DNA from 4 places in the Priestia sp. P1_B12_1 genome. Region 1 is predicted to be linked to each of the others. Evidence: riboswitches for the same ligand, from Rfam matches in the RefSeq annotation. Region 1 holds a riboswitch; each other region holds the start of a gene.

Region 1 (5,328 bases):
AAGCCTCGTACGGACATCAACTGCGGTGTCACAAGCGATTTATACGAGCTGCTTTATCCAGTTTGTTCGTCTTTAGGTTGGATTCATTTAGTTATGTCTCAACCTCTTTTTTGCTTTTGAGATAAAGGATAAAACGCTGGAAAAAGGACATGTTAAAACAGAGGAGGGATAACATGATTGAATTATCTTCAAGATTAGAGGGAACATTATTCAAGCTTTACGAATTAGAAAAAACGCTTAAGCCGCTTGGGTATAACATTGGAGGGAATTGGGATTACGACCATGGTTCATTCGACTATAAGATGAATGATGAAGTCGGCTATCAGTTTTTACGTATCCCGTTTACAGCTACGAACGGAGAACTGGATTCTAAAGGAACAACCGTACAGATTGGGACGCCATTTTTACTTTCACATAAATATCAAATTGGTCTAGATGACGATGTTCACAATGGAAATGCGAGTGCTTCATTTAATCAGTTTGCAGAACCCCAAGACGCAGACGCTTCATTTCCAGAAAAGTATATCAGCTTAGGAGAAGAGCTAATTAGAGAGGCAGAAGATGCGCTGCTTCAGTAATTGAAGGAACTATTCTTTTTTTAAACTCTCTAATTTTTTCACAAAAATATGTTCGTACATGACTTGACTAATCAACTCATTTGTTTTAATCATTTCATTCACCCCCAAATTTTGTGCATTTTGAATATGCTTTTTTGTTAACAGTTCAACGATGCTGTAAATAGAAGGGTTCAATCCTTGCAGAGCGACTAACGTAACAATAGTATTCATGTCTGCATATTCTTCTGTCTTATGCTGATCGGCAGTAATCAGCACTTTTTTTGCGTACCGAGCGTTGGCAAGTTCTAATACTTCATAATGAGAAGGACTTCCTTTAATAAAATGAACGCGATCACAAATCATGGGATTTTTAGTCAGAGAGTCGTCGATAAGAACAATGTCTTCTTTATGAAATGCGTCGCGATAAGACTCTAACACGAGTTTGGCGCGCTCATTCCACCCAACAACGATGAAGTGATCTTTTCCATAAAATTTTAAATTTCCTTCCAAATAAGCGCTCTCAGCGGAAACAGCAATTTTAGAAAGCGTAACAAAATAAGTGGTAATAAATCCCGTTCCGATCAGGACTAAAATAATTGCAGCTAACCTTCCAATCGTAGTGGTCGGAGCAAAATCACCGTACCCTATAGTAGAAATTGTAATAATAACCCACCAAATTCCTTCAAATACATTTCCAAACGTTTGCGGCTCTAGGAAATGTATAAGCATGCCAAAAAGTAGAACAAGGCAGCCGATAATAAAAAGAAGCCGCACTAAAATAGAACGACGGAAAAGTCGAAATAATAGCCATTCCATCATAAAAAAACCTCCAGTGATTAGTCATAGCCACAGTATGACCATTTTTCACTGAAGGTATAAGATATCTTTATCTTTTTACTTCGTAATATTCAATCCATTCTTTGTCTGGACCGTAGAAAAATAAGTATCTTGCTCCATTTGGCAAAGTTACAATGTTTTCTTCCACAAATGAAACACCTGCTGATTTTAAACGCTCAAACTCCTCTTCAATTCCGTCTACCGCCAGCGCAAAATGATGAACTTTACCTTCGTTAGGTAAGCTTGAGTTATACCCTTGAATTAACTCTACGATTACATTGCCTTCTAAACCTAGAAAAGCTAGCTTCAAAGACGGATCGGTATGTGGCAGTGTTTCGATAAGCTCTAATCCCACTTTTTGCGTATAGAACTCAATAGATTCTTCTATATCCTTTACTTGAACGCCTACATGTTCAAATTTTAAAATTGCCATATGCATCACCCGTATCTATAGTATGTAAAAACTATGAAATATATTAAAGAGAAAGGATATAGAAGTCAAGATGGGGCTGCTTATCAGGAAAGGGCTCTTAAATCATATTTTTGCTGGAGTGAATAGGGTAGAGGCTTCCATCAAGAGCAAACGAAATTTTGCCTGTTTCTTCAGATACAACTAAAATTAATGCATCCGATTTTTCCGACATTCCAATGGCTGCACGGTGACGTGTTCCCAATTTTTTGGTCGTTGAAATAATAGACGAGAGAGGTAAAACATTAGCAGCTGAGATAAGCTGATTATTTCTAATTAGGACGGCTCCGTCATGTAAGGGTGTCCCTGGGTAGAACAGTGTCTCAACTAGCGTAGCGCTGACAGGAGCTTGAATAGGCATTCCCTTTTGAATAAGAGGGTCTACATTTTGTTCCCGTTCAATGACAATTAAAGCGCCGTGACGTTTCTCAGAAAGGTTATGAATAGCTAAGGACAGAGCAGCATATTCAAATGTATAAGGCGATAGATAATGACGCAAGTAATAAGAGGCGGCCGTAGCTTGAACATCTTGAAATAACCTTCTCATCTCCTCAAAATCACATAGGATACAATGATCACTCGTATCTAAATGTTTAATTAAATTAGAGGCTTCAGTTGAAATTTGCTGTAAATATGTTCGCACATTATTTTTAATTGTATCGTCTAATTGAAAGGAATGTCTCTCCATCTTATATAGCTCCTATCTGTCAGTCAGTGTTATCTGTAATGTGTGCTAATGTGGGTGAATTATCCGTAAAGCTTATAAATCCCTTATTAATTTTATAGAGAGGTGTTGTGTTTTATTTAGGAAGAGAATATAAAAAGTTGAGGAAAAAGAAAGCGTTTTATAAACTGATATGTTCACGTTTGGTTTAAATTTACATATGTTGTTTTAAATAAAAGTATAGATATTTCTGTGAATTTAAAGTATAGTTTTCTTATCGGATATATGATTTTTAATGTTGACAAATATTCTAAATATGCTAAAATTTTTAAAAAATGCTTATCAAGAGTGGTGGAGGGATCTGGCCCGCTGAACCCCGGCAACCTGCTTAGCAAGGTGCTAATTCCAGCAAAGTGTGTATCATTTTGAAAGATAAGGTAAAAATTTATTGCCTACCCAGTCTTTCAATATGGAAGACTTTTTATTTTGATATAGCGCAAGCGATAATTTAAGGAGGGACATCAATCACTGTAACCCCCGACTTAAAACAAATCTTTGAGCACGTCGAAGAAAAGTAAGAATTAAATAGTTTCGCTGACTAGACACACTAGAGGCGGTTTTATCCAATTCTAGTGGGTAAAACCGTCTTTTTTTATTGGATAACGCGGATAACTAAGAATTGGAGTGAAGAAAATGGCAGACTTATATACGTACGAAAACTGGAGTGATACATTTCCAGAGTTCGACAGTGAAGATGAAACAAAAGGAGCCCTTTCAGCATTGCAGTGGGCGTATGATACCTACGGAGATTCAATTATTTACGCATCAAGCTTTGGTATTGAAGGGATTGTGTTAATTGATTTAATTTCAAAAGTGAAAAAAGATGCTGAAATTGTCTTTTTAGATACGGGCGTTCATTTTAAAGAAACATATGAAGTGATTGATGCAATTAAAGAACGCTTTCCTGATTTGCGTATTCATATAAAAAAACCGGATTTAACGCTTGCAGAACAAGCTGAGAAACATGGAGATGAGCTTTGGAAGAGTCAGCCTAACCTATGCTGTCAAATTCGAAAAATCATCCCATTAAGGGAATCTCTTGCTCCTTATGATGCGTGGATTTCTGGTTTGAGACGCGAGCAGTCTGAATCTCGTGCCAACACGAATTATTTTAATAAAGATGAGAAATTCAAGAAAGTTAAAGTCTGCCCGTTAATTCATTGGTCTTGGAAAGAAGTTTGGCGCTATGTGTATAAGCATGATTTACCATATAACAAACTTCATGATCAAGGCTACCCAAGCATCGGCTGTGAGCCTTGTACCGCACCTGCCTACAATGTAGACGATTTACGTTCAGGAAGATGGGCAGGTACACAAAAAGTTGAATGCGGATTACACGAATCTTAAATACGAAAGAGCTGAATAAATGATGCTTTTATATGTTGCCTTTATCATTGCGCTTTTTTTTGCAATGAATATCGGGGCAAGCGGTGCAGCAGCAGCTATGGGCGTTTCATACGGCTCCGGTGCGATTAAAAAGCGAAGAGTAGCCTTGTTCATCTGTGCTGTAGGTATTGTGCTCGGAGCCATTATCGGAGGCGGCGAGGTGGTAAAAACCATCAGTTCAGGTATCATACCTGAAAAATTGCTGTCAGTAGAATTAGTTATTATCATTCTGGCTGCTGCAACGCTGTCACTCTTTTTCGCGAATTTAATTGGTATCCCTCTATCAACAAGTGAAGTAACGGTTGGTTCAGTTGTTGGAGTAGGAGTAGCTTATCAATCTCTGTATGTGGAAAAACTTTTAGTTGTCATGTCTTTTTGGATTATTGTTCCGCTGGTTTCATTTGTCATTGCTTTTTTGATTGGAAAAGTGATAAAACGCAGAGCGCATAAAAAAGAAGCAGAGGGAAAGTGGAAAAGAGTTTTAACGATTTTAGTTATAGCCACGGGATTCTTTGAAGCCTTCTCAGCTGGAATGAATAACGTGGCAAATGCTGTCGGTCCTCTAGTAGGAGCTGGATTAATGGATGCCACAACGGGTGTCATAGCAGGAGGACTGGCTGTGGCGCTCGGAGCTCTTTTACTAGGCGGCCGAGTTATTGAAACAAACGGAAAAAAAATTACTCGCTATTCTGTAGGAGAAGGGTGCATTATCTCGGGTACTGGTGCTTCTCTTGTTACAGCAGCTTCACTTTTTGGTTTGCCAGTACCGCTTACACAGGTCACTACGTCTTCTATTATTGGAATAGGAGCAGCGAAAACGGGATTCACGAAAGAACAGCGTGAAGTGGTCATTCAAATGTTAAAGGTTTGGGTGGTATCCCCCGTATTTTCACTCGTAATCTCATATGTTCTTGTGAAATTAGTACTTGAAAGCGACTTATATTCATTTGTGGTGCTAGCTAGCGGCTGCATTGCCACAGCAGGTGTTCTAAGCTTAGCTAGAGCGACTAGAAGAAAAAGAGCAAACTTGCAGTCGGAAAAAGAAAAAATGACTGCGTGATTCAAGTGCTTTTTATTATATTGTGTTAATTATTTAAGGAGGATTTTACAAAATGACAACAATTCAAGCACACGGTGGAGAATTAATTAATTTATATCAACCAACATATGACTACACTTCACTAACAAAAGAAATCGAAGTAGATAACATGGCTCTAAGTGATTTAGAACTAATTGGAATTGGTGCTTACAGCCCAATTACAGGATTTTTAGGAGAAAAAGATTATCAATCAGTTGTTGAAAATATGCGTTTAGCAGATGGAACAGTATGGAGTATTCCTATCACTCTTCCTGTA
Region 2 (5,328 bases), on a different contig from region 1:
AAGACTAGAAGCACGAGCAAAGTAAGTGGCCACAGCATTTTTTTACTCTTTTTCATGGTGTTCCTCCCATTAAACTTATTATTCATATAAAAATAGTTAGTTTTATAATAGTCCAAAGAATACCCCGCTTTTAGATGTAAAAGCGGGGTGATGATGACCTATGCTTTACAAGTAATTGTTATGCGTAAATAGGTACCCATCCTTCAGTTGTCACGAAAATTCGGACAGCGACTACTTTACGATCTTCCATTAGTGTAAAGTAATGAAGAATATTTTCTGGTACTGAAATTAAATCGCCCGGCTCTAATTCAACATCAAAAAATTCGCCGTCTTTTCCTTGGATAACAAAGATTCCATGACCGCTTACAATAAAGCGAACTTCGTCATCTGTGTGAATATGCTTGCGCTGAAAGTTTTTTAACAATTCATCAATATTTGGTGTAGATTCCGATAACGAGATAACATCTTGAGCTTTATAGCCGCGGCGTTCAGAAATATCTTTAATATCCTCACCAAAAGCGTTTAAAATTTCTGTTTTTTCTTCATCAGTTAAATCATATTTTTCACGAAGATTTTCTGGAAGTTTTGTAATGTCCCAGTTTTCATAAATAACTTCATTGTTTGCCAGAAAAGCTGATACTTCCTCTTGAGTTTCAATTCTTTTATTGTTTACATGTAAGCGAATGTGCGCCATTGTTGTTTCCTCCTTTTATAAATGCACCTTTGGCTTAATGCCTTTAAGTGACAGTAATTTAACGTGGTAGCTAAATAGAAATTCATAGGCTTCTAGCGCTTTTTTTGTTTCAAATGCATTTTTCCCCCATACCGTAATCCCGTGGTTACGAATCAAAATCGCGCCTTGATCGTCTTTTATATGATGAGAAAACTCTTCTGCTAGTGTCGGAATATCTGCGTAATTCGGAATAATCGGAACAGTAATTTCCGCATCTTCTTCCCAAATACCTAGCGCCTTAATAATTTCTTGACCTTTGAATGAAATAACGCCTTCATCTCCGTACAGTTCAGAGATCACGTTATTGTCGATTGTATGTACATGAAGGCTGCACCCAGCATTCGTTAAATTGTAAATCTTAACGTGCAGAAGCGTTTCAGCAGAAGGCTTTAAATGCGTGTCTTCTGCAGGCTTTCCGTATTGATCAACTAATAAAAAATCTTCATTTGTACGTTTTCGTTTATCTTTTCCACTTGCTGATACAAAGAAAGTTGTTGGATTTTGGTCCACTTTAATTGCTAAGTTTCCGCTTGTACCGAAGAACCAATCGCGCTCTGCCAGCTCATCTTTTATATCCGCAAGCTCATGCAACCTTTGCTGAGCCATGATACTCATGCTTTCACCTCTTCTGTTAATTCTTGTAAATGATGAATTACATCATAAAAAGTAGAAAAAGGACGATACGGTAGAGATAGCTCTTCACATTTTTTAATTAAAAAGTCACGTGCAATGACCGTATCAGCTAATTTGGCAGCCTGCAAATCCGTAATGGAATCGCCAATAACAACCGTATGATCTCTTTCATCTGCAAGATGGCGAATAATCGTTGGCTTACAGCAGCCGCAGTCATTTGTACACTGTTTATCACATGTATGAGGCCACGTAATGGAAATATGCTCACCGGAAAAATCAGATCCATTGCAGTAGAGCATTTCCTCTGCAACTCGATTTTCCAAAAGTGGTTTTACAAAAAAGTCAATTCCTCCGCTTACAATATAAAGCGGAATATGGTGCTCTTTTGTATAGGCAATAAAATCATCAAATCCCTCTCGAATAGCAGACGTCTCTAAAATATAAGAAATAATATCTTCTTTTAATTCCACGGGGAGCAAGGCAAACATTTGCCCTACTCCTTCTTGAATGGAGACGCGCTGTGCCAACACGTCGTCTTTAATACTTTCCCACTCCGGAGGAGCAAATTGTTTCATAATAGCAATAATGTTATCGCTATTTGTAATTGTTCCATCAAAGTCACAAAAGATTTTTAACGATGTCATGCTTTCACCTCTACTGTTCCCCATAGTTGCAAAGCTTTTTGCAACTCTTTTGATTCTTCAGCTTTTTCGGCTAATGTTTGATGAGAGAGTACTGCATCTATCGCCGCACGGAATGCTTTTCCTCCTCCGATAGCTCCCTCTGGATGACCGTGAACTCCGCCTCCTGCATTAATAATGCTGTCGATTCCAAAGTCCTTCACAAGCTGCGGTACCATTCCAGGATGAATTCCTGCTGAAGGAACCGGGAAAGACTGCTTATATTTGTATACAGGACGCGTTAATTCGTAGGCAATGCCTGTCGTATCTTCAAGAGAAAGCGCTACGCTTCCGTATGGTGATGGAAACAGAGAGAAATCCGCTCCGGCTAAACGCAATAGCTTTCCAAGCAGTAATGAATTTGAAAAACCGTAAAACTCTGATGGCGTAAGCGCTCCGCTAACAGCTGGGTGTGCCATAATCGGCAAGTTAATTTCATCGTCTTCTCGAAGTGCCTGCAGTACGTCTAACCCGTAAGCAAATACATTGAATAAAAGAGCATCGGCTCCTAGCTCAGCTGCTTTTCTCGCTTTTTCTTTTAATTCAAACGTTCGACCCGTTAAATTAACAGCATACAGCGTGCGGTGTCCCGTTTTTTCGTATACTTCATTCAGTACTTTTTTCCCTTCTGTAACGCGAGCTTCAAAAGGTGTTCGTTCACTATCAAACAAAATCTCGTCGTCTTTAACCAAATCCACTCCGCCAAGCGCTTGCTCACGCAGCTGAGTTGTTAAGTACGTCATATCTCTTCCAATCACGCCTTTAAAAATACTCATCACAAGCGGACGGTCGTAAACGCCTAGTTTCTCTCGGATACCTTCTATTCCAAAGCGCGGTCCTGGGAATTGAGCTAATAATTCATCAGGAAAATCCAAGTCTAATAATTTCACTTTTCCATCAAGTGATAGTTTTCCGAAAACCGTAACTAAAATAGCCGGTAAATCTCTTGAAAAGTTGGCAGTTGGATAAGCAATTTTGACAATTGCCTGCTTAATTTCTCCGCCTAAATATCCGTTTACACGTTCGCAATCTTGAAGCTCAGTTACGGACACGACGCGCCCTTTATGCTTTTGAAGCTGCTGTTGATCTAAAAGCGGCAGATCTGTCCATGAGCCGACGGTTAGTCCTAAAGCAATTCCTTCCGCTTTTTTATAAAAATTTCCTTTATTATCATGTAGTAAGTAGCTTGCAACGATTTCACTCATTATGCTAAAAACTCCCTTGCTGTTTAATATCGTTAATAAAAAAGCCTCTTCTGTGATTAAGAAGAGGCTTTCGTTGCTCTTCTTATCTCTCAGCTGCTGCTGCAAGAATTAGCACCGTGCTTAACATGCGTTAAGTCGGTTGCCGGGCTTCATCGGGCTAGTCCCTCCACCTACTCTTAATAAGAAAGTTGCTATTTATTTAAATTAAATTCATAGATTATATACTAAATAAAAAATACCGCTAGGATTTATCGGTTATTAATCTCGTTAACTTCTTACATATTAAGCCAACTCAAAAAGGATTGTCAATGCGTTTTTAAAATAAATTTAATTTTTTTATTCGAGATACGGCTTCTCTCATACGCTCTTCATCCGTCAGCAGTCCTACGCGCACATAGCCTTCACCATATGTTCCAAAGCCTACTCCAGGCGCCACTACAACGTGAGCTTTTTCAAGAAGTAAATCTGAAAACTGTTCAGAAGTATATCCTTCAGGAACTTTTAGCCATGCAAAAAAGGAGCCCGCTGGAGATGTAACATCCCAACCAATTTCTCGAAGCCCTTGAATAAAGGTATTGCGTCTAGATTCATAGCGCTTAACTAAATCATTCACACATTGTTGAGATTCTAACAGAGCTGCGGCTGCTGCCTCTTGAACCGCCCCAAAGAGACTGACATACATATGATCTTGAAGAAGATTAATAGCTTCTACAACACTTGCATTTCCTACAGCAAATCCAACTCGCCATCCCGCCATGTTATACGTTTTAGAAAGAGTATAAATTTCAATTCCCGTCTCTTTTGCACCAGGAGTCTGTAAAAAACTGATTGGCTTTTTACCATTAAATCCAATTGCTCCGTAGGCAAAGTCGTGTACCACACAAATATCGTGCTTGGCAGCAAACGCCACGGTGTCTTCAAAAAATTCTGCCGTTGCTACTGCACCAGTAGGATTATTCGGATAGTTTAAAAACATGAGCTTTGCCTGTTCTTTAGCACGTTCACTTATCTCTTCGTATACGGGTAGAAAATGATTTTCAGCCGTGAGCGGCATCACTTCCATCTTTGCCTTTGCAAGCTCTACTCCAGACCAGTAATCAGGATATCCAGGATCGGGAACCAGCACCGTATCTCCAGGGTTTAATAAGCACTGCGGGATTTCTACAAGTCCACCTTTCCCGCCAAACAAAATAGCTACTTCTTTTTCAGGATCCACATCAACGCCATATTCTCGTTTATAAAAAGTCACAACGGCCTCTTTTAAAAACTGGTGCCCCCGAAATGGAGAATATTTATGATTCATAGGATTAGCACTTGCTTTTTGCAGTGTTTCTACAATATGTGAAGGAGTAGGCTGATCGGGATTTCCCTGCCCTAAGTTAATAACGTCGTGCCCTTGGGCCATTACTTTTCCTACCTTGCCTACAAGTGATGCAAAAAATTGTTTTGGTAAACTTTTTAATAGTTCCGATTGCTCAAATTGTTTCATCATCGCACACCTTCTCAAAAAATTCTTGAAATTCTAGTCACAAATAATATATTGTAATACTCAACTTGTAAAGTCATTTTTTTCAACTACTAAAAAAAGGACGGATGATAAAGTGAGTGTAAAAATTACGTGTTTACAGCTTGATATTGCGTTTGGAAACCCAACTAAAAACCGAAAATATATCGAACAAAAAATGACGGAAGCCCTGAAAGAAAACCCTGATATCCTTGTGCTTCCTGAGCTATGGGATACAGCTTATGATTTGACTCGGCTAGACGAAATTGCAGATGATGAAGGGCAGCAAGCCAAGCAATTAATCTCTCAGTTTGCTAAAACAAACGAAGTAAATATTGTGGCAGGTTCGATTGCGAAAAAAACAGAGCAAGGTGTCACGAATACGATGTATATTTTTGACCGAAAAGGTCGTGAAGTATCACAATACAGTAAACTGCACTTATTTAAATTAATGGATGAACACCTGTATTTAGAAGCAGGAACAACAAAAAATCTTTTTACACTTGAACAGTCACTGTGCGCAGGAGTTATTTGTTACGATATTCGTTTTCCAGAATGGATACGGGTTCATAC
Region 3 (5,328 bases), on a different contig from region 1:
ACTTACGATGACCGGAGAAACGACGGAAGTCATAATTTTCCCGGAAATTTTATCTTTGTATACATCCATCCATGTTACTTTAGGTGCCTTTGTTAAAGTTTTGTATGTTCTAGTTTCATGTACATCCTGCTTAAAATCAGCATAAGGGGAAATATGAAGCTTTCCCGTCTTTCCATCCATATAGTAGGCTGAAATAATGGTAGAATCATTTTCCTTAACAGTTTGTAATAATTTGTCGATGCCAGTAACAGAATCTCTGGTATTTATTTCGTTAGATACTACTCCTGATAACTGTTTTAATGAATTTTCATAGCTTTTTAAATTTAAACTTATTTGTTCAGAAGCACTTTTTGCAGTAACCTTGTTCGAACTCAAATCATCTTTTTTTAAAACGTTACTTATACTTATCTGCATAAATATAACTGTTCCTATAAGTGCTACAAAGGTGGTTGTACAAATAAATAAAATCCATTTGGTTCGAATAGATAGCCTTCTATCATCTTTTTTTCTGAATGAAAATTTTTCTCTCATATAGATACCTTCTCTTTTTGAATTTAAATTTACTTTTTACAAATAAAAATTGAACTAAATTACTATCGGGTTATTTCTTTCTTTCTTAACAACGTTTCAATAAATTTTATTTTTCAGTTTATTTACACAAGCTGTCATTTGTTTCAAAGTAAATCTAACTGTACAGTTGGTAGAAGAGTATGAAAGTCTTTACGAAAAGGTGCAAGATATGAAAAGAAGCACAAGTTATTTTGAAATTTAAAGGGGTAATCACAAATAAATACTTATTTAGTCTTATGTCACCTTATTTTGTAATCAAAGAGTGAAAAAAGATTAAATTTAAACTAATGACGGTTTTTATAGATTTGAATTCATAGTATGAGAGACAAACCATGAAAAATTCAGTATTATTGAATACATTTTCCAATACAGGGAAAAAGATTAAAGTGATCATTCAAAGGAGGTTTTCATTTTGGCAGAAAATAAAGACGTTAATGCTTCAAACGAGGATGATATAAAACGTGAAACGCTGACTACACGTCAGGGCCATCCTGTAAGAGACAACCAAAATATTCGTACAATTGGTAATCGTGGGCCAGCTACACTTGAAAATTATCACTTTATCGAAAAGATTTCTCATTTTGACCGCGAAGAAGTTCCAGAACGAGTCGTCCACGCACGAGGATCTGGAGCCTTTGGCTACTTTGAAACATATGGAAAAGTGGGGGACGAACCAGTAGAGAAATATACTCGGGCAAAGGTATTTTCAGGTGCGGGCAAGAAAACACCATTGATGGTTCGTTTCTCCACAGTTGCCGGAGCAAAAGATTCTCCAGAAACAGCTCGAGATCCACGCGGATTTGCTGTGAAAATGTACACGGAAGAGGGGAATTGGGATTTAGTTGGGAATAACCTAAAGATTTTCTTTATCCGTGATGCAATGAAGTTTCCTGATATGATTCATGCGTTTAAAGCAGACCCAGCTTCGAACGTACCAAACCCTCAGAGAATGTTTGACTTTGTTTCCCGTACACCTGAGGCTACCCACATGATTACATTTTTATTCTCTCCATGGGGGATTCCAGCGACGTATCGTCACATGCAGGGGTCTGGTGTAAATACCTACAAATGGGTGAATGATAAGGGAGAGGCTGTACTAGTAAAGTATCATTGGGAACCTAAGCAGGGAATTCGGAACTTAACACAAGAAGAGGCAAATACGATACAAGCCAAAAACGTGGGACATGCAACGCAGGATTTATACGAAGCAATTGAGGGTGGAGATTATCCAGAATGGGAGCTCTTCGTACAAATTATGGAGGATGGTTATCATCCAGAGCTTGATTTTGATCCCTTAGATGATACGAAACTTTGGCCGGAAGATAAGTTTCCATGGTTGGCAGTGGGCCGTATGGTTCTAGATCGTAATCCAAAGGATTTCCATGCAGAAATCGAGCAAGCCGCCTTCGGTACAGGAGTTCTTGTGGATGGAATGGACTTCTCAGACGATAAAATGCTACAAGGACGTACCTTTTCTTATTCAGATACACAGCGCTACCGTGTAGGTGCCAACTATCTAAAATTACCTGTGAATGCACCGAAAGTGCCTATTCATACGAATCAGCAGCGCGGTCAAATGGATATTCGTGACCCAAAGGAATCTGGGGATAATCCACATATTAACTATGAGCCTTCAATGCTTGGTGGCTTTCAGGAAGAAAATAAGAAAGACCGTGTTCCACATCAACCAACGTATAATGCAGCCGCAATGAGTGCACCAATTGACCGTCCTAACGATTATGGGCAGGCAGGTCACACATACCGTAGTTTTGAAGATTGGGAGCGCGATGAATTGATTAAAAATCTATCGGATGCACTTGCTATTTGTGATAAACGAATCCAAGAAACGATGATTTCTCATTTTACACAAGCTGATGAAGAATATGGTCGACGTGTGAAGGAAGGTATTGAAAAGAAACTACACGAAATGCAGGATATGAAAAATACAAGTGAGGTACCTGGTCGTAAAGCAGGTAAATCAAAATATGGACAAGGTACATTAGCTGCAAATGAAGCAACAGAAGATGCTGTAAAGAAAAGTCACGAAGTCGATCCTTATTAAGTGAATTGCTCCATTTTAAAAATAGGGAACCGACGTATGGGTATAGTATAATCTTAAGGGAATACCTTGCCTAAAACCTCATGATTTAAAAGATACCTCTCCTAATTGACAGGAGAGATATCTTTTAAATCATTCTTTAGTTATTTGTCCAGACATCTTGAGCAATTTGAATTACGTGATTAATTTTATTCCATTGCTCTTCTTCTGTTAATTCGTTTCCTTCTTCTGTACTCGCAAAGCCACATTGAGGACTCAATGACAAGTTTTCTAGAGGAATATATTCACTTGCTTCTTGGATTCTTCGCTTAATGACCTTAGCATCTTCTAATGTAGGGAATTTAGATGTTACCAATCCTAATACAACGGTTTGATTGTTACGTGTAAAACTTTTTAATGGTTCAAAATCTCCTGAACGGTTATCATCATATTCAAGGAAAAGTCCATCTACATGTAAGTTAGCAAAGATAGCATCAGATATAGTATCGTAGCCACCACTTGTGATATACGTAGATCTAAAGTTTCCACGACAAATATGCATCGTAATGAGCATATCTTCAGGCTTTTTAGAAATAGCATCATTTAAGCAACTTACTCGATTATCGATAATGTCTTTTACATCCATACCAAGCTTCTCAACAACCTCATTGATGCGTTCTTCAGAAACGAAATCAATCCAGGACGTATCATCTAGTTGTAGATAACGGCAGCCTGCGTCGTAAAAGGCTTGAATAGCTTTTTGATAAGCAGCCACAGTATCATGATAAAATTGATCTCTGTTTCCCTTGTAATATGTATCTTCTTGAATTCGAGTAAATAACATGTTTGGGCTTGGAATTGAGAATTTAGCGACTTGGCTTCCATCACCATGTCGTTCAACAGCTTCTTTTAAAAACGTGAAGTGTTCCACCATATAATGATGATCGAAGTCCACTTTACCTACTACCTTAATTGCGTTATTTTTGGTTTTTGCACCTTTGAATTGGCTGATATATTCTGTTTCAAACTGCTCCACACCTTCTAAGCCTGATAAGAAGTCCAAATGCCACCAAGAACGTCTAAATTCACCGTCCGTGATCGATTTAAGACCCAATTCAATTTGCTTCTGAACAAGCTTTTCAATTTCTTTGTCCTCTACAGATTTTAAATCAGCTTTATTAATTGTACCATTCGCATACGCTTTTCTTGCTTCTTTGAGGGGAGTTGGTCGTAAAAAACTACCTACGTGATCAGCTTTAAATGGAGCCTTCACTAATGTCTTAGTCATGGTTTTGTTTCCTTCTTTCTTTTCAAAATAAAAAACCTCTTCTTACAAATAAGAAGAGGTTAATAATCGTTATGGATTCTCTTCTTATCTTCAAGCAAATTGCTACTGGAATTGGCACAGTACTTTAACAGTCTGTTGCCGAGGCTTCCTAGGGCCAGTCCCTCCACCTCTCGAGATAAGAATATTCAATTTATTTAACTAAAAAAAGGTTACACTTGTTTTCTTAAATTGTCAACAAAAATTCGAAAAATCAGAAATAATACACCTCTTACCTCATTACCTACTGCAGCAAGGGTTCTTTGTTATTTTTCGATTGGACAGGCAAGCTTACCGCAGTAGCTACATAGTATCTAAAGTATTGTAACTCCGTTATCTAATCAGTAGCTAGTTCAGTATCGCTACCCCATTAATACAAGCTTTATAACCCTGTTGAAGCCATTTGTGGAATCTGTAAGGGAGCTGAGCCGAAGAGGCGAAGGGGGCGACCGGATGCCTTGAGCTGAAAAAACAGGTACGTCAAAAGCAAAAAAATTAAAAGAGTGAAAGAAGGTATCAACATGAGAAAAACAAAAGGATTTACCTTTCCAAAAATCTTTTCTCCACCTCACAAACCACCTCTTACGAGACCTCGTCCCCTCAAGGCTTATTCCTTTGTTCCTTTTAGTCCACTAGCCATGCTTGACCCCACTATTTTGACCATAGGAGGCATTGTCTTAGGAATTGCGATCACCGAACGAATACTAGAGCGATGGGGTGTCATCGATCTTGTTGATCAGTTCGCAAAGGTGATGCGGTTTATCTTACCTGTCACCTTTTATGGGGCCTTATTTTACTTCTTTGCGACATTTATGTTTTGAGGAGGGTTTCAAATGTTTGAGAAACTAAAATTACGTGGAAAGCTTATTAAAGCGTTTCGTACAGCAGAGATTTATCGAATCATAAAGCGTGGAGATCGTACCTCCTACCAATTTCCGAAGATCCATCGGATCGATCATCAGCACACCTACACTCGATATGCTTTTTCCTTACTGAATGGTATTGATCCTGACCTCTTAACGAAAAAAAGATGGGCCCTACGACAGGTATTAGGCAACAATATTGAAGTGAATGGCAGCTTAAAAAACTTTAGTATTACCGTTCATCACAAAAACCTACCTAAAATGCTTAATTATTGTTATGAGGTCATTCATCCTCATATTGAGAAAATGGAGCTCCCAATATGCATTGGTCAAGATATCTATGGAAACCCTGTTTCATGGGATTTTGCGGATTTGGAAACCTTACTGATTTCTGGCGAAATTGGAGCTGGAAAAAGTAGTCTCATGCGTGTCATCCTCACCACGTGGGTGAAATATTCCTCTCCTGAAGACTTGCGCTTAGTCTTAGTGGACCTTAAACGAGCCGATTTGGGCTTATTTCATGAGATTGACCA
Region 4 (5,328 bases), on a different contig from region 1:
CTATTCATCCATTTTTGATAGATAGTTCGTGTTTACCTTTAACTACACTATTTTTGTCTTAGCCTCTGCATCAGTCATATTGTTCATAATCAAATATCTTATTATACATTTTTTCAGCTTCTTCATACGTTGAATACACAGCATCATCTTCAGCTAACAAATGGTAAGACTCATGTAAAAACAGCGCCTTTTCACCTTTGTTTTCCGGATGTTCAACAATTTCAGCTTGATTAATATTCGCAACGTTTGCCGTATGAGGATTTCGGTAAATAACAAATACTTGATCTCCCACTTGATATTCTTTTTTCTCCACGATCATCATCCTTTTCTTCTTTCTTTACTCGTATGATGTCCGCTTTTGCTCATTTTATCCGGTAAAAACACCTCATGGCATCATCAAAAATTCATACGCTTTTACGCTCAATAAACCGAAAAGGGAGCTCAATTTTCTGAGGAGTCTTACTTCCAACTAATGTAAAAAGCGTTTCTCCCATTTCCTTAAGAGGAAGTTCGATCGTTGTTATTTGTAAATAAGAAGAAAGCGGATGATTATCAAAACCAATGATAGCTAACTCACCAGGAACTGAAATACCCGCTTGTTCGCACTGAGCTTTTATTCCGATAGCTACTTGATCGTTTGTTACTAAAAGCGCCTGAGGCCGATTTTTCATCTGCACTAATTTTCCCACCACTTTTTCACCATCTGTCACGTTCAAACAGCCTTGAAAAACCCATTCCGGATGATAAGGCTGATTTATTCTTTTTACATATTCTTTGTATGCTTGTTGCCGCTGTTGACTATTCGTACCCGTCATTCTTCCAATACAGTAGCCAATATCCGTATATCCTTTTTCTTTTAAATACATAAGCGCCTGTTTAAAAGCTGCATAATGATCAACGTATACGGAGCGAATAGAACGATTCTGTACGTTTTCGCACACGGCTATCGGTCCGTACTGCTGATAATATTCAATCGTGCTCCAGCTGCTTGCTCTAGAACAAATAATCACTCCATCAACTTGCTTTGTTTTCAGCATATGAAGCGCTTCTTCTTCTTTTTTTACATCATAGTTCGTTTGACAAATAACAAGCTGATACTGCTTTTCTAACGCTTGAGATGCCACTCCTTCTAAAAGCAGACTAAAATACGGATGATTAATAAAAGGCAAGACGACGGCAATCATATTTGTTTTCCCTTTTGATAAGTGAACGGCATTAATGTTTTGTTCATAATTAAGTTCGTGAATAACCTGCTCTACCAGCCGGCGTTTTTCTTCTTTTACATACGGATGATGATTTAGCACCCGGGATACAGTCGAAACAGATACACCAGCTTTTTTTGCGATATCTCGGATATTTGTCATGTTTTCACCTTTTTCTCTTGCGCTGAAACGCGTTTCATACTTTATTCTCATTATAAAGTGAAACAGCAAGAAGCTAAACCCGTTACCATCGTGTTTTTATTCATTTACGTAAGGAGGTCATTTCATGGGTATTTTATTATTCATTTTATTATGCGGGATTGAAATTGGAGGAGCGGCTTATGCACTTAAACAGAACGAGACGCTTTGGAAGGAGTTAGATGATGAAAAGCCGACTGATTTTTTTAAACAGTAAAAAACCCTTAAAAAGAACATTCTTTTTAAGGGTTTGATATTACGCAGCTTCTTTAGATGACTTTGACTTTTTATTTAAACGAGGAAATCCAATTACAATTGCAATGACCCCGCAAACCGCTGTTAACATTGGGTAGAATGTAAATGGAATAATCTCAATCGGTGAAACTTTAGCAAATCCTGCTGCGAGAAGCATTTGTGCGCCGTAAGGGATAAGCCCTTGAACGCTGCAGGAAAACAAGTCAAGTAGACTGGCTGATTTACGATTATCAATTGAATATTTATCAGAGATTTCTTTTGCTAACGGACCTGCTGTAATAATTGAAATCGTGTTATTAGCCGTCGCTAAATTAGTTAAACTTACTAGTCCAGCGATGCTGAATTCGCCGCCTTTTTTTGTTTGAATACGTCGTGTTAATAAATTCAATAAGAACTGAATACCGCCGTTATAGCGAATAAGCTCAACCATTCCGCCGATTAGCAGAGATAAAATAATTAACTCTGACATTCCGCCAATACCTTCTGTCACAGTTTTAGCAAGAGAAGAAAGCGTGTAGCTTCCGTCAGCTAATCCAATCACGCCGGCTAGCACAATTCCTCCGGTTAAAATACTTAATACGTTTGCACCAAATATGGCAGCAACCAGTACGCCGACATAAGGCAAGATTTTAAACCAGCTAAAATCTTTAATTTCTACTGATGACGTATTGCCTAGCGTCATTACAAGCAATAAAATTACCGTAACAATCGCTGCAGGAAGGACAATAAAAAAGTTTACTTTTAATTTATCTGACATATTTGTTTTTTGCGTACGAACTGCTGCAATGGTCGTATCAGAGATTACGGATAAATTATCTCCAAACATTGCACCACCAACAACGGCAGCAATTGCTAATGTAATGGATACATGCGCTTGCTCACTGATTCCTACAGCGATAGGCCCTAGCGCAGCGATTGTTCCCATTGACGTTCCCATCGAAATTGAAATGAATGCGCCAATAACAAAGATTCCGACTACCACTAAGCTTTGCGGAAGCACAGACAGAGCTAAGTTTACCGTTGAATCAACAGCTCCCATGCCTTTAGCAACTTGAGAAAAAGCACCTGCTAAAATAAAAATAAGCACCATAATAATGATATCAGGATGCCCTGCTCCTTTAGCAAAACGCTCCACTTTTACATTAAGTGAATCTTTACGATTCATAGCCAGCGCCACAATGGCTGCAATAATAATGGCTACTAATACAGGAAGCTTATAAAAATCTCCCGTTATAATTCCTGATCCGACAAACAGGACTAAAAAGACGCCCAGCGGTAACAGCGCCCAGCCGTTTCCTTTTTGTTGTTCCATTCTTAACACCTCTTGTTTACGTAATAAAAAAAGACCTCTTCTTATTGATAAGAAGAGGTCTCTTATTTGTATCATAAGATTACCCTTCTCATCTTCCAAACGAAACATCGTCTGCTGGATTTGGCACCGCACTGCGTACAGCCAGTTGCCGAGACATCATAGGGCCAGTCCCTCCGTCTCTCTTGATAAGAAGTTTATAGTTGTTTTAAAAATAGTCTTTCACTACTGTAATCTCTTTTTATTTAATTGTCAAATGCTATTTTAGAAAAATATATAGTGCAAAAATTCTCACATCAATTAGCTACGTCTCGTTTTAAAAACGCTGCCCAAGCTACGCCCATAAAGAAGACAAAATGGGCAACTAAGATGAAAATGGAAAATGGAATCGTCATGCCGTCAAACAGCGGCTTCATTCCGTCCATATACTGCACAAAGTTCGTGTTGGCAAATAATAAAAATTTCCCCCACCATAAACCTAGCTCTGATACCAGTCCTGTTACAGCTTTCGCGCCGATACTTACGACAATAGCTAGACTGGAAGCAAGCGCGCTGTTTCTAAATAAAGACGACAGCATGAATGCGAACGTCATCATCATAAACGTTTCCATATACGCACTGTCATACGTAAGCGTAATGTTTTTAAGCAGCTGTGCATCTCCTTCTAGACTGGTAAAGCCAAAGAACAATGCTCCCCATACAAATGAAAAAAGCAAATAGCTCAGTAAATAATATAAGCTAATTAAAACGAGAGTTAGGTACTTGGATGCTAAAATCGTTGAACGTCTAGCAGGGCGAATTAAAAGAAGTTTAATGGTACCTGCTTCAAACTCTTTTGCAACCATTGACCCTCCAACAGCAAGCGCGAAAAATTGAACGAGAATCAGCATACCTGAACTAAATGACAGGAAGTTCAAAATATTGTCTTCTGTTCCTGCACTGTTTGCTACTTTCTTCATTAAAAGAGCCATACAAAGAGTTAAAATGCCGATTGTAATAAACGTGATTTTTGTACTTCTTTTGTGAAACCATTTCATGTGTTCATTTTGAATTAGCTTAAGCATGGTGCTCTCCTTCCGTAACGGACATAAACGAATCTTCAAGCGTCTCATACACAGGGGTAATTTGGTAGACTAAAATATCGCTGTCCACTAATTTTTTATTTACAGCTGGAATTTGCTCTTTTACAATCGCCACGTCGATACTATGTGATCTCACCGTTACTTCAAATTGTTGTGATAAAAGATCCGCTGCTTTTTGCGCATCAGACACTTCAAATTCTACGTACATTCCTTGATCTTGACGATTTGGAGATAAATCTTGAACGGCTTTTAACTCACCGTCTTGAATAATGCCAACGCGATCACATAATGCTTCTACTTCTTTTAATAAGTGGCTCGCGATTAAAATTGAAATTCCTTCTTCCCTGCAAAGCGTTTGTAAATATGTACGAAATTCTCTCATTCCCGCTGGATCTAGACCATTGGTTGGCTCGTCTAGTAAAAGCAATGCAGGCTTATGTAAAATAGCTTGAGCTACTCCTAAACGCTGTCTCATCCCAAGAGAATACGTCTTCACTTTTGCATGAATGCTGTTTTCAAGCTTTACTAAAGCAATCACTTCATCCAAGCGTTCTGATGTAATCCCTTCATGCATATTCGCAAAGTGTTTTAAATTTTGATAGCCCGTCAGATAATCATAAAACTCAGGGTTCTCAATAATTGCGCCAATTGATTTCATAGCTGATGTAAACTGTTCCTTTAAAGGAAAGCCGTTAACGGTAATCGTTCCCTCTGTTTCTTTAATGAGTCCTACGACGGTACGAATTAGCGTTGTCTTTCCAGAACCGTTTGGACCAAGCAACCCGAAAATCTCACCGCGCTCAACCGATAAGGATACATCATGCAAAATGGTTTTCTTCCCAATTACTTTACTGACATGATCTACTTGTAGCACTGTTTCTGTCATCATGTACATCCTTTCTTTAATTAGCAATACGCCTTCTATTGTTTCTCTTTTTTAACTATTTGTCTACTATAACCTTATTTTTGGAAAAGCAGCCCATTCAAATCATTCGTATTATCCGCTTACATTTGATAAAATAAAACAAATCTTAGTTAGAGGAGGACTTCTACATAATGAACTTAACCGTATACCTTGCCGGGCAAATTCACGATAACTGGCGAGACGAAATTAAAAACCAAGCAGAACAATTAAACCTTCCCCTTACCTTTGTCGGTCCCATGACAGACCATGACCGGTCCGACAACATTGGAGAAGAAATTTTAGGAAAACAGCCTAACGCTGTCTTAAAAGATGAAGCTGCTTCTCAAATTAATAATTTACGTACGCAAGTACTCCTTA

What was found. Region 1 has a riboswitch for S-adenosylmethionine ahead of AC1D0Y_RS19010 (phosphoadenylyl-sulfate reductase). Riboswitches for the same ligand answer to the same signal wherever they lie in the genome.
Region 2: another riboswitch for S-adenosylmethionine. It lies ahead of mtnW (2,3-diketo-5-methylthiopentyl-1-phosphate enolase); the one in region 1 lies ahead of AC1D0Y_RS19010 (phosphoadenylyl-sulfate reductase).
Region 3: another riboswitch for S-adenosylmethionine. It lies ahead of AC1D0Y_RS27840 (5-methyltetrahydropteroyltriglutamate--homocysteine S-methyltransferase); the one in region 1 lies ahead of AC1D0Y_RS19010 (phosphoadenylyl-sulfate reductase).
Region 4: another riboswitch for S-adenosylmethionine. It lies ahead of AC1D0Y_RS12390 (Na+/H+ antiporter NhaC family protein); the one in region 1 lies ahead of AC1D0Y_RS19010 (phosphoadenylyl-sulfate reductase).

What each region holds. Positions count from the first base shown of each region.
Region 1 covers NZ_JBFTZR010000005.1:362,808-368,135, forward strand. Annotated here, with positions in the region: gene AC1D0Y_RS18990 (YugN-like family protein) at 174-578, shown strand; gene AC1D0Y_RS18995 (potassium channel family protein) at 588-1,376, opposite strand; gene AC1D0Y_RS19000 (VOC family protein) at 1,444-1,827, opposite strand; gene cdaS (sporulation-specific diadenylate cyclase CdaS) at 1,925-2,551, opposite strand; SAM riboswitch class I at 2,864-2,966, shown strand; gene AC1D0Y_RS19010 (phosphoadenylyl-sulfate reductase) at 3,221-3,934, shown strand; gene AC1D0Y_RS19015 (inorganic phosphate transporter) at 3,954-5,033, shown strand; gene sat (sulfate adenylyltransferase) at 5,086-5,328, shown strand, end outside.
Region 2 covers NZ_JBFTZR010000002.1:653,359-658,686, reverse strand. Annotated here, with positions in the region: gene AC1D0Y_RS08790 (sugar ABC transporter substrate-binding protein) at 1-56, opposite strand, end outside; gene AC1D0Y_RS08785 (1,2-dihydroxy-3-keto-5-methylthiopentene dioxygenase) at 179-694, opposite strand; gene AC1D0Y_RS08780 (methylthioribulose 1-phosphate dehydratase) at 710-1,348, opposite strand; gene AC1D0Y_RS08775 (2-hydroxy-3-keto-5-methylthiopentenyl-1-phosphate phosphatase) at 1,345-2,010, opposite strand; gene mtnW (2,3-diketo-5-methylthiopentyl-1-phosphate enolase) at 2,007-3,251, opposite strand; SAM riboswitch class I at 3,331-3,437, opposite strand; gene AC1D0Y_RS08765 (pyridoxal phosphate-dependent aminotransferase) at 3,568-4,740, opposite strand; gene AC1D0Y_RS08760 (carbon-nitrogen family hydrolase) at 4,853-5,328, shown strand, end outside.
Region 3 covers NZ_JBFTZR010000025.1:10,859-16,186, reverse strand. Annotated here, with positions in the region: gene AC1D0Y_RS27850 (methyl-accepting chemotaxis protein) at 1-531, opposite strand, end outside; gene AC1D0Y_RS27845 (catalase) at 983-2,632, shown strand; gene AC1D0Y_RS27840 (5-methyltetrahydropteroyltriglutamate--homocysteine S-methyltransferase) at 2,769-3,896, opposite strand; SAM riboswitch class I at 3,978-4,078, opposite strand; gene AC1D0Y_RS27835 (hypothetical protein) at 4,454-4,753, shown strand; gene AC1D0Y_RS27830 (FtsK/SpoIIIE domain-containing protein) at 4,766-5,328, shown strand, end outside.
Region 4 covers NZ_JBFTZR010000003.1:275,465-280,792, forward strand. Annotated here, with positions in the region: gene AC1D0Y_RS12375 (transcriptional regulator SplA domain-containing protein) at 71-319, opposite strand; gene AC1D0Y_RS12380 (LacI family DNA-binding transcriptional regulator) at 405-1,364, opposite strand; gene AC1D0Y_RS12385 (hypothetical protein) at 1,489-1,617, shown strand; gene AC1D0Y_RS12390 (Na+/H+ antiporter NhaC family protein) at 1,657-2,967, opposite strand; SAM riboswitch class I at 3,053-3,159, opposite strand; gene AC1D0Y_RS12395 (ABC transporter permease) at 3,261-4,028, opposite strand; gene AC1D0Y_RS12400 (ABC transporter ATP-binding protein) at 4,021-4,932, opposite strand; gene AC1D0Y_RS12405 (YtoQ family protein) at 5,103-5,328, shown strand, end outside.